DNA from 2 places in the Qipengyuania sp. SM2512 genome. Region 1 is predicted to be linked to the other one. Evidence: riboswitches for the same ligand, from Rfam matches in the RefSeq annotation. Region 1 holds a riboswitch; the other holds the start of a gene.
The links. A riboswitch is a leader RNA that binds a small molecule or an ion and turns the genes downstream of it on or off. The one in region 1 is predicted to bind glycine.

Region 1 (7,581 bases):
GTGATTCCCACGGTGGCGACATCCCCCGCTAGGTCCAGCCACTCATGCTCGTCAGTGTAGTATCTAGTCACGGAATTAATTTCCTCGAAAATAACGATGGGGGACAAAGGGCATCGGGACCGTTCGGGCAGCGATGCGCCGACCTCGCACCTCAATTTCCAGAGGCTGTGCGGGGCTCGAGAATTCGAAACTCAGATACGCCATGGCGATGGGCTGCTTAAGAGTGGGAGAAAACCCGCCGCTCGTGACGCGTCCCACTTCGAGGTCACCGCTGAAGACTGCCGCGCCCTCTCGTGCTGGCAAACGTCCCTCGATCAGCAGGCCGGTTCGCTGCTCCGCAACGCCGTCATTCATCATGCGAGTGCAGGCATCATAGCCGAGCCATCCGCCTGCCTCACGCCGCTTGGGCGAGAGCGCGAACTTCAAGCCCGCAGATACGGGATTGATCGCTGGCCCGAGATCATGCCCATACAAAGGCAAGCCCCCCTCGAGACGAAGCGAATCCCGCGCACCAAGACCAACCGGACGCACCCGATCATCCCGCAGGATCGCATCGGCGAGACGGGATGCGTCATCGCCTTTCACACTTATCTCGAAACCGTCCTCGCCAGTGTAGCCGGCGCGGCTGACCCACAATGACGTCCCGTCCCAATCGAAAGTGCCAGCGGTCATGAAGACCAGATCGGAAACCCCGGGAACGATCTGTTCTAACACATCCTGTGAGAGCGGCCCCTGCAGCGCGAGCAGCGCGCGCTCCCGTTCGTACTCAAGCGAAGTCGCAGCGGAAAGATGCCGCCGGATATGCTCGATATCCTGCATCTTCATCGATCCATTGACGACGAGCGAATAGTAATCTCCCCGGTTCGTGACGATGAGATCATCGAGGATGCCGCCATCCTCGTTCAACAGAAGCGAGTAACGCATCCGTCCCTTCGCCAAGCCGGAGATTGAAGCGGGGAGGAGCGTTTCAAGATCCTCCGCCGCGCAATCACCGGTGATGCGCAGCTGACCCATATGACTCACGTCGAAGAGACCTGCGGAGTTCCTCGTCCACTCGTGCTCCGGAACGATGCCTTCATACTGAAGCGGCATGAGGTAACCGGCAAAGGGCACCATTCGGGCCCCCAGCGCGCAGTGCCAATCATGCAGAGGAAGCTTTCCTGGCTTCTGATCGTTCGTCATTGAGCTTGTCTTCCTAACCATCAGACGCGCAGTTGCGCGTCTCACAGCCCCTTCTGTCGGTTTTGCCTGAGAGCTTGCCGCGGGGCTTTCTCCTTCGGCGGGGTGTCACCACCCTCTTTCCAGAAGTGCCCGATAGCCGCAGTCCTTGTGCCTGAGAGTTTCCGGGGCGGTTGCTCCTTCGGCGCCGGTTGAAGACCGGTCTCTCCTGCGGCATCGGTTGGATCCAGTATCCGATACACCATCTCTGTCTCGTCGCGTTCAGAAACTTTGTCAACGGCCATAGCGGACGACATTGCGGGAACATCGAGTATCGATTGCATCGACACTGCCCGCTTTACTCCCACCAGTATGGCAATCTCTCTCGGGGCTTCGGCGTAATCTGCGTCATGCTGCGAGCCTCGAAAAGTCTGCCGCCTTGCATGACCAGGTTGACGCTCTCGGTCGCGCGAATATCCGTCAAGGGATCATCCTCCAGGACAACCAGGTCGGCGAGCTTGCCCGCCTCGATCGTGCCGATGTCGGCAGCCAAGCCGAGCGCCCTGGCAGGGTTTACAGTGCCAGTGGCCAGCGCCTGAAGCGGCGTCATGCCGCCACGGACCATCGACCACATATCCCAATGGAACGAGATGCCTGCCTGCTGCCCATGGCCGCCGCTAGAGATGAGCACGCCGCGCTCGGCAAGTTTCGCGGCTTCTCGAGCAGCCTCGTCGTCGACAAACGATCCCTCGGGAGCCGTAATGCGACGAGCTCCCTCCGCACGAAGGACATCAGGCGGTGTGTGCGCCTGCAGAAGTGGCTGCTCCATGAGGTTTGTGGCCTGACGCCAATAGGGGTCGCCGGCGAGTCCCCCGAAGGTGACGACGAGCGTCGGCGTGTTGTTAACATCCGCGCCCTCGAAGAGCTGGAGAACGTCATCGTAAAAGGTCTCCAGGGGAATGTTATGTTCAAGCGTGGCATTGCCGTCGACGACGTGGGTCATTCCCAGCGCGTACTGGGCGCCGCCTTCGGCGACGACCAGAATGCCCTCACGGCGAGCCGCCTCAAGGATCTGCTGGCGCTGCTCTCTTCTGGGCTGATTGTAGTTTTTCACGCTCAAGGCCCCTTCCGCCTTGAGACGACGCACGTGTACGAGTGCATCCTCCAGGCCATCGATCCTGGCGTAAGCGCCCGGTGCCTTCGCACCATAAATCGTGTTGCCCGAGGAAAATATCCGGGGGGCGAGCAGGTCACCTGCGCGCTGCAATTCCGCCGCCGCGAAGATGTCATGCGAATCGCTGGCGGGATCGTGCAACGTCGTGACGCCCAGAGCCAAGGCTTGAACAAGGGACCAATTCTGTTCTGGAATCAGACCGTCATTGCTCATGGGTCCGTGAGCGTGCGCATCAATGAATCCGGGTACGATCGTGCGACCGGTTACATCGAAGACCTCGAAATCATCGGGAACGACGACCTCGCCCCGTCTTCCGATCTTGGTCAATCTGTTTCCCTCGATCAGGATCACACCATCCTCGATGATCCCTCCGTCGCTTCCAGTCATCGTCACCACTCGCGCCCCGACGAGGGCAATTCGGCCCTCGGGCGCAGACACCTTCACGTCCCTGCCAACATCGACATGGCTGGTGCCCTCCATCGCCTCTTCCACAAGCGTACCGAAGAGGTCGCGCGGCAGCGAGTGAAGATCGGCAGCCTGTGTCCAGAGCAATGATGTTCCGTCTGCCGCGAATGTCGGGAATGATGTCCATTCGCTGGTAACCGGTCGGACGGTCACCGTCTTGGTATCCGCTGACAAATCCAGAGCGATTCCGCCCGGCACTACCGGCGCGAGATAGGCCCTGTAGTTCTCCTGAAAGACGATCCACTCGCCGGCCGGGTCGATTTCGAAGTCGCTCGCCAGCTCTCCGCGAGCATGGATCAGACGGTCACCCCCCGAGAGGGGACGGCTCGTCAAAGCCAGCTGACCGTCGACGAATTCGACTAGGAATATGCGCTTGGAATCTCGGGAAAAGTGCGGTTTGCGGCCTTCGGCGCTGACCCTGGTGGTTTGATCACCTTCGAGATCTACGACGTAAATGCCTGCATCCAGCGAGTTGGAAGGGTCCGTGAGCCGACCTGCACGACGCTTCTCGAAAGCGAGCATCCGACTGTCTGGCCCGAACCGTGGGTTCGCATAATGCCCTGCCTCAGCCACGGTTCGCTCCCTGCCCGAGGCGAGATCCTTCACTACAAGGTCCCCCAAACCGCGGTCAGTCCAACTGACGTATGCTATCTTGCGTCCGTCGGGAGATGCGGCAGGAAAAAGCTGCCGGCCATCGCGCCGTGTCAGCTGCTCCTCGAACCCATTCCGAAGAAGGTGAAGCTTCCCAAGGCGTTCGAACACGAATGGTCCGGCAAAACCCGCAGCCGCCGGAAAGCGAACCATCCTCGTCCGGAATGCAGAGGGCGCCACCTCGACTTGCGGACGCGAGGCCTTTCGCACCTCGCGCTCATCGGAAATTCTAAAGGGGATTACCTGCGCATCTCCGCCGCGCGACGAGACCCGTTGTATCTTTCCCCCCGCCCAGAACACGAGGTGCTCACTGTCGGGCGTCCACGAGAAGTTCGGATAGACCCCGGCTATGGCCCAGTTTTCTTGCATGTCCCGATCGAGTTTCGATACTGTTCGGGAAACTCCTGATTCCAATTCCAACACTTTGAGGACCGAAGACCCTTCTTCCCTCGCAACGAAGGCCAGGCTTCTTCCGTCAGGCGAGGGCTCCGGCCTTGCCGCACCACCATAGCCGCGCACAACGGTCTCGGTTTCACCGCTCGACAGGTCGCGCCTTTCGATCTGGAACGCACCAACACCGGAGTCTTGCGCGTACTCGAAGATGGATCCGCTCGATGCATCGCGGGAGTAGTAAAGGTAACGGCCATTTGCGGAAAAGGCGGGTTCTCCCTGCTCTTTCTGATGGGCTGCGGAAGGTCGCTCCACTACAGGGAGACCTGCTCCTCCATCCACTCCATAGAGCCAGATCTCTCCTGTTCCGAGGGAACGGCCAGTCGTGAAGTGCTTTCTTCCCGCGATGAAGCGACCATCGGCCGTCCAGACCGGCTCGTTGACGGTACGAAAGCGCTCTTGTGAAAGCTGCCTCGGTTCACTTCCGTCACTGCGCATCAACCAGATGTTGTCCGCTCCACCAGCATCCGAAACAAAGGCTATGTGCTTCCCATCTGGAGAATAACGCGGCTGCATCTCCCACGCCGCTCCCGACCTAATCCGACGAGGATCCCCACCCCTAAACGCCATCTCGTAGAGATCTCCCAGGACGGAAAATACAATCGTTCGGCCGTCCGGCGAAACATCGAGGTCTACCCAACTTGCTTCGTCGACCTCGATCGGCACTTCCACGGTTTCCGAACCGAGCGAATCCTCGACGCTCCAGGTCTGCGCTGGCGCCTGGGCCGCACCTGCCGTGGAAAAGGCAAAGAGCGATATCGAGCTTGCGGCGAGCAAGCGTTTGGCAGCAATTTTCAAGGAAATCTCCCGTGTAATTTTTCTGTAGTACCTGGGTCCGTCTTCAGCCGAAGCGGACCAAATCGAACGTTCTGAGATCGATCGCCGGATCCTCATCGAGCATGAGACCCGCCATGATTTGCGCAGTCGCGGGACCGAGGGTTAGGCCCAGGTGCTGATGGCCGAAGGCATAGAAGATGCGGCTGTCGCCTGGGATCCTGCCGAGCGCAGGGAGGTAATCAGGGAGAGTCGGCCGGGCACCCATCCAACTCTCCGCACCTTCCAAGGCAATTCCGAGTTGATCACAATGTCGATGGAGAGCATCGAACTTGCGTTGATCCGGCGGACGTTCGGCACTCGAAAACTCTACGAAGCCAGCCACCCGCAAGCGATCAGCGAACCGTGTCGCGATGATCGAACGATCTTCGAAGACGACCGGAGGCATCTCTCGCGGCCAGTCCTGCGCGACGCCCTCGATGTGGTAACCCCTTTCCGCTATCAGCGGGACGGTCACCCACGAATGTTGCCGGATCAAATCGGCAGACCCTATTCCAGCGCACACGACTATTTTGTCGGCGTCTAGATCCGCCAGCCGGTGGACCCGTTCAAATTGCACCCTTCCACCGCGAAGTTCGATCGCGCGAAGCAGTGCTTGGCGAAGGTCCAGATGGCTCGATATACTGGCGGTGCCATCAAAGTGAATTCCTCCCGCCAGAGGTCGGGAGATCAAGCCAGAAACCTCAGCCAACTCTTCCGGCAATAGATTGCGAAATTCGGCGCCGCCCGTGTTTCGCGCTTGCCAACGGGCGAGTCCCCGCTCGTATCCGGCATGACCCTCCCAGACGACATGATGGCCGCTTTCAAGGAGCAACTCGGGCGCGCCCAATTCCCTGACCAACTCCCTCCAGGATGGAAGCGCCCTCGCCGCCAAGCCAGCTAGGGCCAATCTACCTGCATCGAAACGCCGGCCAGAGCTGGCCCAGAGCATCCGCACCCCAAACGGCAACCAGTGCTCTGCCGCTCGAGCCGGGAACGCGGCTGGACCTCCGAAGGTGAACAGGCGCCGAGGAAGCGAGATGACGTTGGAAAAGGATGCGAGCGGCTCGACCTGCTCGACCGCGATGTGCCCGGCATTTCCCCAGGAAGCGGCCGCCTCCGATCCTTGGGCCCCCAGGACAAGCACGTCCGCGCCGCGGCTCAGCAAAGCCAAGGCCGTGCTCAAGCCCACAATTCCATCCCCGACGACAATCACTCTAGACATTTGGATACAATATCCAGTAATCATCGGTTCGGCAACGATGAACGGGTCCATTTCGTCGAAGCCACCGAGAAACATAAATGGACGCGTTCGTCGTCAGGCTGCCGATCACCAAAAAATGGTATCGACAGCCTGAAAGCGAGACGCGCCTGAGAGGGGATTGCATGGGAATCTTCGGGCATGTCAAAGCCATTCCGACCGGTGACCAAGAGCACGAAACACACGCTCTAAGAAAAACGCTAAGTTGGCCCCACCTGGTCGCCTTGGGCGTCGGAGCCATCGTAGGAACCGGAATCTACACTCTCACAGGAGTCGGCGCCGATCGTGCCGGGCCGGCCGTTATCCTGTCGTTTGGTATCGCGGGCCTCGTCTGCGCTTGCGCGGCGCTCGCCTATGCAGAGATGGCAACGCTTATCCGCACAGCGGGCGGTGCCTACACATATACCTTCTCTGTTCTGGGCGAGAGCCTCGCGTGGATCGTTGGGTGGAGCCTCATCCTCGAATATTCGCTTGCGTGTTCTACGGTCGCCGTCGGCTGGGGCGCCTACCTGGTGGGATGGCTTACAGCCGCTGGCGTATCACTACCCGCATCGCTCATCGCCGGCCCGACGGACGGCGGCATCGTCAATCTGCCGGCAGTTCTCGTCTCGCTGGCCGTGGCTGCAATGCTCGCAGGCGGCACGAGAGAGAGTGCTCTCGTCAACATCGTTCTGGTCGCCATCAAGCTCGTGGCGCTGGTCGTCTTCGTTGCGATAGCATTTCCTGCGTTCAACCCGTCGAATTTCGAGCCTTTCATGCCCTATGGCTTCGTGAGTGAAGTTCAGGACGGCAAGGCGCGCGGTGTGATGGCCGCGGCAGCGATCGTCTTCTTCGCCTTCTATGGCTTTGATGCGGTGGCGACTTCGGCGGAAGAGGCCAAAAATCCCGCCCGCGATCTCAAGATCGGCATCCTGGGCTCCATGCTCGTATGCACCGTGATTTATATCCTCGTGGCAATCGCCGCAGTCGGATCGGTCGGCTACCTCGGCCTTGCTGGCTCCGATGAACCGCTAGCTCACGTCTTGAGGGTACTAGAGCAGCCATTCGCGGCGACTGCCATCGCCCTCGCCGCGCTTATCGCACTACCGTCGGTGATCCTCGTGATGATGTACGGGCAAAGCCGCATCTTTTTCGTGATGGCGCGTGACGGCCTGCTGCCCGCAAGCCTTGCGAAGGTGTCCCCTCGGACAGGTACGCCAGTCCGCATCACGATCGTCACTGGCATCTTCATCGCCCTTGTCGCAGGATTTTTCCGGCTGGAATCAATAGCCGCCCTTGCGAACGCAGGGACGCTTCTGGCCTTCATCGCAACTGCACTTTGCATGATCGTGCTGCGCCGGACCAGGCCCGACCTGGAGCGGGTCTTCGCATGCCCTGCGCCGTTGTTGATCGGCGGCTTCGCAATCATCGGCTGCCTATATCTGCTCTTCAGCCTTCCTTACTCAACCCTCACGAATTTCGTCGCATGGAACGCGCTCGGAATCGTAGCCTACATTGCGATCAGACTCGCACGCCGGAGCCGCTCCGATGGCGCCTGAGGAATTCCGTTTCGGCAGCGAAGAAGAGGAAAGCGAGTTTCGTCGCATACATCGTGAACCGGAGAAAATAC
Region 2 (7,581 bases), 750 kb from region 1:
GAGCGAGCCGCAGGCGCTCGAGGGCGGCGAGCTGGTGGTGAAGATCTGGGTCGGCACGCGGCAGGATGCCCACTCGGCCCAATCCGACATCGAACGAAAGGTTGCCACATGAGCCCGACCCTCGACCAGATGCTCGAAGCGCGCACCGCCCTCGATGCGCCGCTGTTCTCCGGCCTGCCGGGCGATATCGACGTCAGCTTCGAATTTTTCCCGCCCAAGTCGGAGAAGATGGAGGCGCAGCTGTGGGCCTCGATCGAGGAACTGGCGCCGCTCGATCCCAGCTTCGTCTCGGTCACCTATGGTGCGGGCGGCAGCACCCGCGAGCGGACCCACCGCACCGTCGCGCGGATCGTCGAGGAGGCGCGCCTGCCCGCCGCCGCGCATCTCACCTGCGTCGATGCGAGCAAGGCCGAAATCCGCGAGATTGCCGAGCAATATTGGGAAGCCGGAGTGCGCCATATCGTGGCCCTGCGCGGCGATCCGCCCGACAGCGCGCGTAAATTTGCCCCCCATCCAGAGGGCTTCGCCAGCGCCGCCGAACTGGTCGCGGGCCTGCGCGAAGTCGCCGATTTCGAGATCTCGGTCGCCGCCTATCCCGAGACGCATCCCGAGGCCGATTGCCCCGCCAGCGATCTCGACAATCTCAAGCGCAAGCTCGACGCGGGCGCCACCCGCGCGATCACGCAGTTCTTCTTCTCGCCCGACACCTTCTTCCGCTTCCGCGACGCCGCGCAAGCGCACGGCATCACCGCGCCGATCGTACCGGGCATTCTTCCGGTAACCAATGTCGCGCGCGCGCGCGAATTCGCCGGCCTGTGCGGCGCGGCGATCCCCGACTGGATGGACGGTCTGTTCGAAGGCCTCGACCGGCGCCCTGCCGCACGCCAGCTGGTGGCCTCCACTCTCGCTGCCGAACTGTGCCGAAGGCTCTATGCGGGCGGGGTGCGCGAATACCATTTCTACACGCTCAACCGCGCCGATCTCAGCTACGCGATCTGCCACATGCTGGGCCGCCGCCCGAAGGGTGAGGCCCATGGATAAGCGCAGCCAGTTCGAGGCCGCCGCGGCCAGAAGGATCCTCGTCAAGGACGGGCCCTATGGCACCGAGATCCAGGCGGCGAAGCTCGCGGCCGAGGATTACGCCGGCGCGACCGGGCTGGAGCAGGACCAGAAGGGCAACAATGATCTGGTCAATCTGAGCCAGCCCGCGGTGATCCGCAAAATCTGCGACAGCTATATCGCGGCGGGCGCGCATCTGCTCGCCACCAACACCTTCAACGCCAACCGCATCAGCCAGGCCGATTACGGTGCCGAAGGTCTCGTGCGCGAGATCAACCGCTCTGCCGCGCGGATCATCCGTGAGGCGGTCGACGATGCGATGGCGAAGGATGGTGTGCCCCGTTTCGTCGCCGGTGCGGTCGGACCGACCAACAAGACGCTCTCGCTCTCGCCCGATGTCGAGGACCCGGGCTTTCGCGAGGTCAGCTACGACGAGATCGTCGATGTCTACAAGGAACAATGCGCCGCGCTGCTCGAGGGCGGGGCGGATTTCATCCTCATCGAGACGGTGTTCGACACGCTCAACTGCAAGGCCGCGATCATGGCGGTCAAGCAGCTCGAGCGCGAGCTGGCGCGCGACATTCCGGTGATGATCTCGCTCACGCTCACCGATCTCTCGGGGCGCAATCTGTCGGGCCACACGGTCGAGGCCTTCTGGCATTCGGTGCGCCATGCCAGCCCGCTGGCGATGGGGCTCAACTGCAGCTTCGGCGCCGAGCAATTGCGCCCGCATGTGCAATTGCTCTCCGCGATCGCCGACACCTATCTGCTCGCCTATCCCAACGCCGGCCTGCCCAACGAGCTGGGCGAATACGACGAGGCGCCCGAGACCACCGCGGGGCTGGTGGGCAAATGGGCGCACAGCGGCCGCGTCAACGTGGTCGGCGGCTGCTGCGGCTCGACCCCGGCGCATATCGCCGCCATCGCCCGCGCGGTCGAGGGCCTCGCCCCGCGCGTGGTGCCCGAACGCGACAGCACCATGACGCTGGCGGGCCTCGAACCCTTCACGATCGCAGCATGATGTCCAACGCTTCCACCGCCCGTTTCGTCAATATCGGCGAGCGCACCAACGTCACCGGCTCGGCCCGGTTCAAGCAGCTCGTCATGGCGGGCGATTACGACACTGCGGTCGAGGTCGCGCGCAGCCAGGTCGAGAACGGCGCGCAGGTGATCGACGTCAATATGGACGAGGGCCTGCTCGATTCCGAGCTGGCGATGACCACCTTCCTCAAGCTGATTGCCGCCGAACCCGATATCGCGCGCGTGCCGCTGATGATCGACAGTTCGAAATGGAGCGTGATCGAGGCGGGGCTCAAATGCGTCTCGGGCAAGCCGATCGTCAATTCGATCAGCATGAAGGAGGGCGAGGCGCCCTTCCTCGAGCATGCGCGGCTGTGCATGGATTACGGCGCCGCGGTGGTGGTGATGGCCTTCGACGAACAGGGCCAGGCCGACACCAAGGAGCGCAAGGTCGAAATCTGCGCGCGCGCCTATGATCTGCTCACCGGGATCGGCTTTCCGCCCGAGGACATCATCTTCGATCCCAACATCTTCGCGGTGGCGACGGGGATCGAGGAGCACGACCGCTACGGGCTCGACTTCCTGGAGGCGGTGAAGGAAATCAAGTCGCGCTGCCCGCTCGCCAAGACCAGCGGCGGGCTCTCCAACCTGTCCTTCAGCTTCCGCGGCAACGAGACCGTGCGCCGCGCGATGCATTCGGTGTTCCTGTTCCACGCCATCCCCGCCGGGCTCGACATGGCGATCGTCAACGCCGGCCAGCTCGATGTCTACGACGCGATCGATCCGGTGCTGCGCGAGGCCTGCGAGGACGTGATCCTGATGCGGCGATCGGACGCTACGGAACGGCTGATCGATCTCGCCGAAAGCTACAAGGGCCGCTCCGCCGCCGACGAGAAGGCTGCCGAGGAATGGCGCGGCTGGCCGGTGGAACGGCGGCTCGAGCACGCGCTGGTCAAGGGGATCGACGCGCATGTCGTCGCCGACACCGAGGAAGCCCGCGCCGCTCGCGCCGCGACCGGCGGGCGCCCGATCGAGGTGATCGAGGGTCCGCTGATGGACGGGATGAACGTGGTCGGCGACCTGTTCGGCAGCGGCAAGATGTTCCTGCCGCAGGTGGTCAAATCCGCGCGCGTGATGAAGAAGGCGGTCGCCCACCTCATCCCCTATATCGAGGCGGAGAAGGACCTGCTCCCCGAGGCCGAGCGCAAGGCCAAGGGCAAGATCGTGATGGCCACGGTCAAGGGCGACGTCCACGATATCGGCAAGAACATCGTCGGCGTGGTGCTGCAGTGCAATGGCTACGAGGTGGTCGATCTGGGCGTCATGGTGCCGTGGGCGAAAATCCTCGAGACCGCGCGCGAGGTTCACGCCGACATGATCGGGCTCTCGGGGCTGATCACGCCCTCGCTCGACGAGATGGTCACCGTCGCGGAGGAGATGAAGACCGCGGGGATGAGTTTGCCGCTGCTGATCGGCGGGGCGACCACCAGCAAGGTCCACACCGCGCTGCGGATCGACCCCGCCTATGACGGGCCGGTAATCCACGTGCTCGATGCCAGCCGGGCGGTCGGGGTCGCCAGCCGGCTGCTCTCGGACACGCAATGCGAGGATTTCGTCGCCGGCACGGCGGAGGAATATGTCCAGGTGCGAGAGGCCCGCGCGGGCCGGACACAGAGCGAGCTGCTTCCCCTCGCCGAAGCGCGCAGCCGCGCCTTCCCCGCCGATTTCGCCGGTAAGCCGGCCGCACCGCTGCATCCGGGGCTCCATGTCTACGACGACTGGTCGCTCGCCGAATTGCGCGACTATATCGACTGGACCCCCTTCTTCCGCGCCTGGGAATTGCACGGCAATTATCCCGCCATTCTCGAGGACGATGTGGTCGGCGAAAGCGCGCGCAGCCTGTTCGCCGATGCGCAGGCCATGCTCGACCGGATCGTCGAGGAGAAATGGCTCACCGCGCGCGGGGTCTGCGGGCTGTGGCCCTGCCGCCGCGAGGGCGACGATATCATCCTGTCCTCCCCATCATCGATGGGGAGGGGGAGCAGCGAAGCTGGTGGAGGGGTATCTTCCAACGGCAGCGAAGCCGACCCCTCCACCACCCTGCGGGTGGTCCCCCTCCCCGGCGGGGCCGGGGAGGAAAAGGAGGTTCGTCTCCCCTTCCTGCGCCAGCAGGTGAAGAAGAGCCGCGACCGCGCCAATTACTGTCTGTCCGATTTCATCGATCCCGCGGGCGACTGGATGGGCGGCTTCGCGGTCGGGATCCACGGGCTCGACGCGCATTCCGCGCGCTTCCAGGCCGACAGGGACGATTATTCGGACATATTGCTCAAGGCGCTCGCCGATCGCTTCGCCGAGGCGCTGGCCGAGCGGCTCCACCAGCATGTCCGCACCGATCTGTGGGGCTATGCGCCCGGCGAGCAGCTCACCAATCTCGCGCTCATCAAGGAGCAGTATCGCGGCATCCGCCCCGCGCCGGGCTATCCGGCCTGCCCCGATCACAGCCTCAAGCCCGCGCTGTTCGAACTGCTCGAGGCGGAAAAGAACGTCGGGCTCGAGCTGACCGAAAGCTTCGCCATGTTCCCCACCGCCGCGGTCAGCGGGTTCTATTTCGGGCATCCGCAGGCGGCCTATTTCGGCGTCGCCCGCATCGGCCGCGACCAGCTCGAGGATTATGCGGCGCGGCGCGGGGTGGACCTTTCCACCGCCGAGCGCTGGCTGCGTCCCAATCTCGATTGACCGGCCAATCTCGATTGACCGGGACGGCGCAATCGCGCAGGGCGGTGCCGTCGGCGGCGGGAGCGATTCTGCGGCGGGCGCGCGCGGGAGAGATCGCGGGGCCGGGCAGGCCCCCGGCGCCGAAGGAGCAACCGCCCCGGAAACTCTCAGGCCAACGGACCGCGCGGGCCTCTTCGACACTCTGGAAAGCGTCGCTCCCTAAAGGGGCGGCCACCGAAGGGGTAAGCCCGTCCATTCACGGGTCAGTCTCTCAGGTCACCCGACAGAGGGGGCATGGATCGGATCGCGTCCCGCCGGGGCGTGGCCGTGCATGCAGTCGGGAACCATGATGAGCGAAGCCCAAGACCTTCCCACCGAAGACTTCGCGGACGATGGTCCGGACGAGGCGCCGGCCAAGCTGCCGCTCGATGGCTGGCATCGCGGCAAGGGCGCGCGAATGGTCGAGTTCGCGGGCTACGAGATGCCGATCCAGTTTGAGGGCATCGTCGCCGAACACGATTGGACCCGCGAGCAGGCCTCGCTGTTCGACGTCAGCCACATGGGCCAGCTGCTGGTCTCGGGCGAGCGCGCGGCCGAGGAGCTGGAAAAGCTGCTCCCCGGCGCGATCGCCACGCTGAAGCCCGGCCGGGTGCGCTATTCGCTGCTGCTCAACGACGAGGGCGGCATTCTCGACGATCTGATGGTCACCAACGTCACCCCCTGGATCGCGGGCGACGAGGAAGCGGGCACCGAGGGCCATTGGGGCGAGCCGACCTATTACCTGGTGGTCAACGGGGCGATGAAATGGGACGACATCGCCCATTTGCGCGAGCATCTCGACGACGACATCACGCTCACCCATCTCGACGACCAGGCGCTGATCGCGCTGCAGGGCCCCAACGCCGCGACCGCGCTCAACCGCGTGATGCGCGGTGTGCCCGAGCAGCTCGTGTTCATGCAGGCGGTCGATTACCACTTCGGCGAATGGCCGCTTCGGATCACCCGCGCGGGCTACACCGGCGAGGACGGGTTCGAGATTTCGGTCCCCGCCGAATTCGCCGAATCGCTCGCCGACCGGCTCTGCGCCGAGATCGAGGTGCGGCCCGCAGGGCTCGGAGCGCGCGACAGCCTGCGGCTCGAGGCCGGGCTCCCACTCTATGGTCACGACCTCACGGCCGAGATCGATCCGGTGACCGCCGACCTCACCTTCGCGCTTACCAAGAGCCGCCGCGAGGCTGGTGGCTGGATGGGCCACGCCGCCTGCGCCGCGAGGCTGGCCGATGGCTGCGCCGACACCCGCGTTGGGCTCGTGTTCGAAGGCCGGCTGCCGGCGCGCGAGGGCGCCACGGTCTTTTCGGGCGACACCGAAATCGGCCGCGTCACCAGCGGCGGCTTCTCGCCCACGCTCGGCCATCCGATCGCGATGGCCTATCTCTCCGCCGATTTCGCCAAGGTCGATACCGAGGTCGAAGTCGAGGTTCGCAAGAAGCGTCTGCCCGCAAGGGTCGCCGCTTTGCCTTTCGTCCCCCACAACTACTACCGAGGGAAGTGACCCGATGGCCCGCTATTTCACCGATGAACACGAATGGATCGATGTCGAGGGCGATACCGCAACCGTCGGCATCACCGATTACGCGCAGGAACAGCTCGGCGACATCGTCTTCGTCGAACTGCCCGAGGTCGGCGCGCAGCTCGCCAAAGGCAAGGACGCCGCTGTGGTCGAGAGCGTCAAGGCGGCAAGCGACGTCTACGCCCCGATCAGCGGCGAGGTGACCGAAGCCAATGCGGCGCTCGACGAGGACCCGGCGCTGGTCAATTCGAGCCCCGAGGAAGACGGCTGGTTCTTCAAGCTGACCATCGCCGACAAGGTCGAGCTCGACGGGCTGATGGACGCCAAGGCCTACAAGAGCTTCTGCGACGAGCTTTGATGTTTCTCCCCTCCCGCTCGCGGGAGGGGCCGGGGGTGGGCAAGACAAAGGCCCATTTCCCGACACGCCCACCCCGCTGCGACTAGGGCCGCGTCGCGGCCCAAGTCTCGCACCCCTCCCGCAAGCGGGAGGGGACAAGGAGTTCCGATGCGCTACCTCCCCCTGACCCCCGCCGATCGCTCGGCCATGCTCGAAACCATCGGCGCCGACAGCGTCGATGCGCTGTTCGCCGATGTCCCCGCCGAAGCGCAGCTCGACGGGCCGATCCACGGCCTGCCGCTGCACGCATCCGAGATGGCGGTCGAGAAACACATGCGGCGGCTGGCGCAGCGCAATCTGGCGGCGGGCGATGCGGCGTTCTTCCTGGGGGCGGGGGCCTATCGCCACCATGTGCCGGCAACCGTCGATCACATCATCCAGCGCGGCGAGTTCCTGACCGCCTACACGCCCTACCAGCCCGAGATCGCGCAGGGCACGCTGCAGATGCTGTTCGAGTTCCAGAGCCAGGTCGCGCGGCTCTATGGCTGCGCGGTGGCCAACGCCTCGATGTACGACGGCTCGACCGCCTGCTGGGAAGCGGTGGCGATGGCCGCGCGCGTGACCCGGCGCGACCGGGTGGTGCTCTCGGGCGCGCTGCACCCGCATTACGCCGAGGTCGTCCGCACCATGGCCAAGTTCACCGCCGACACCATCGCCGATGCGCCGCCGGCCTTCCAGGCGCGCCCCGACGACGACGGGCTGATCGCGCGGATCGACGGCGATACCTCCTGCGTCGTGGTGCAATATCCCGACATCCTCGGGCGGCTCCCCGACCTCGAACGGATCGCTGCGGCGGCGCATGATGCGGGCGCGCTGCTGG

Region 2: it holds a riboswitch for glycine, as region 1 does, so the genes downstream of both, gcvT (glycine cleavage system aminomethyltransferase GcvT) here and gcvT (glycine cleavage system aminomethyltransferase GcvT) in region 1, are expected to answer to the same signal.

The regions. Positions count from the first base shown of each region.
Region 1 is NZ_CM143134.1:2,874,923-2,882,503, forward strand. It holds gene gcvH (glycine cleavage system protein GcvH) at 1-71, opposite strand, end outside; gene gcvT (glycine cleavage system aminomethyltransferase GcvT) at 76-1,182, opposite strand; glycine riboswitch at 1,226-1,311, opposite strand; glycine riboswitch at 1,312-1,400, opposite strand; gene ACQ5J0_RS14255 (amidohydrolase family protein) at 1,517-4,696, opposite strand; gene ACQ5J0_RS14260 (NAD(P)/FAD-dependent oxidoreductase) at 4,740-6,011, opposite strand; gene ACQ5J0_RS14265 (amino acid permease) at 6,098-7,510, shown strand; gene ACQ5J0_RS14270 (L-glutamate gamma-semialdehyde dehydrogenase) at 7,500-7,581, shown strand, end outside.
Region 2 is NZ_CM143134.1:453,031-460,611, reverse strand. It holds gene ACQ5J0_RS02325 (ArsR/SmtB family transcription factor) at 1-112, shown strand, start outside; gene metF (methylenetetrahydrofolate reductase [NAD(P)H]) at 109-1,041, shown strand; gene ACQ5J0_RS02315 (homocysteine S-methyltransferase family protein) at 1,034-2,080, shown strand; gene metH (methionine synthase) at 2,080-4,815, shown strand; glycine riboswitch at 4,987-5,091, shown strand; gene gcvT (glycine cleavage system aminomethyltransferase GcvT) at 5,144-6,346, shown strand; gene gcvH (glycine cleavage system protein GcvH) at 6,351-6,722, shown strand; gene gcvPA (aminomethyl-transferring glycine dehydrogenase subunit GcvPA) at 6,870-7,581, shown strand, end outside.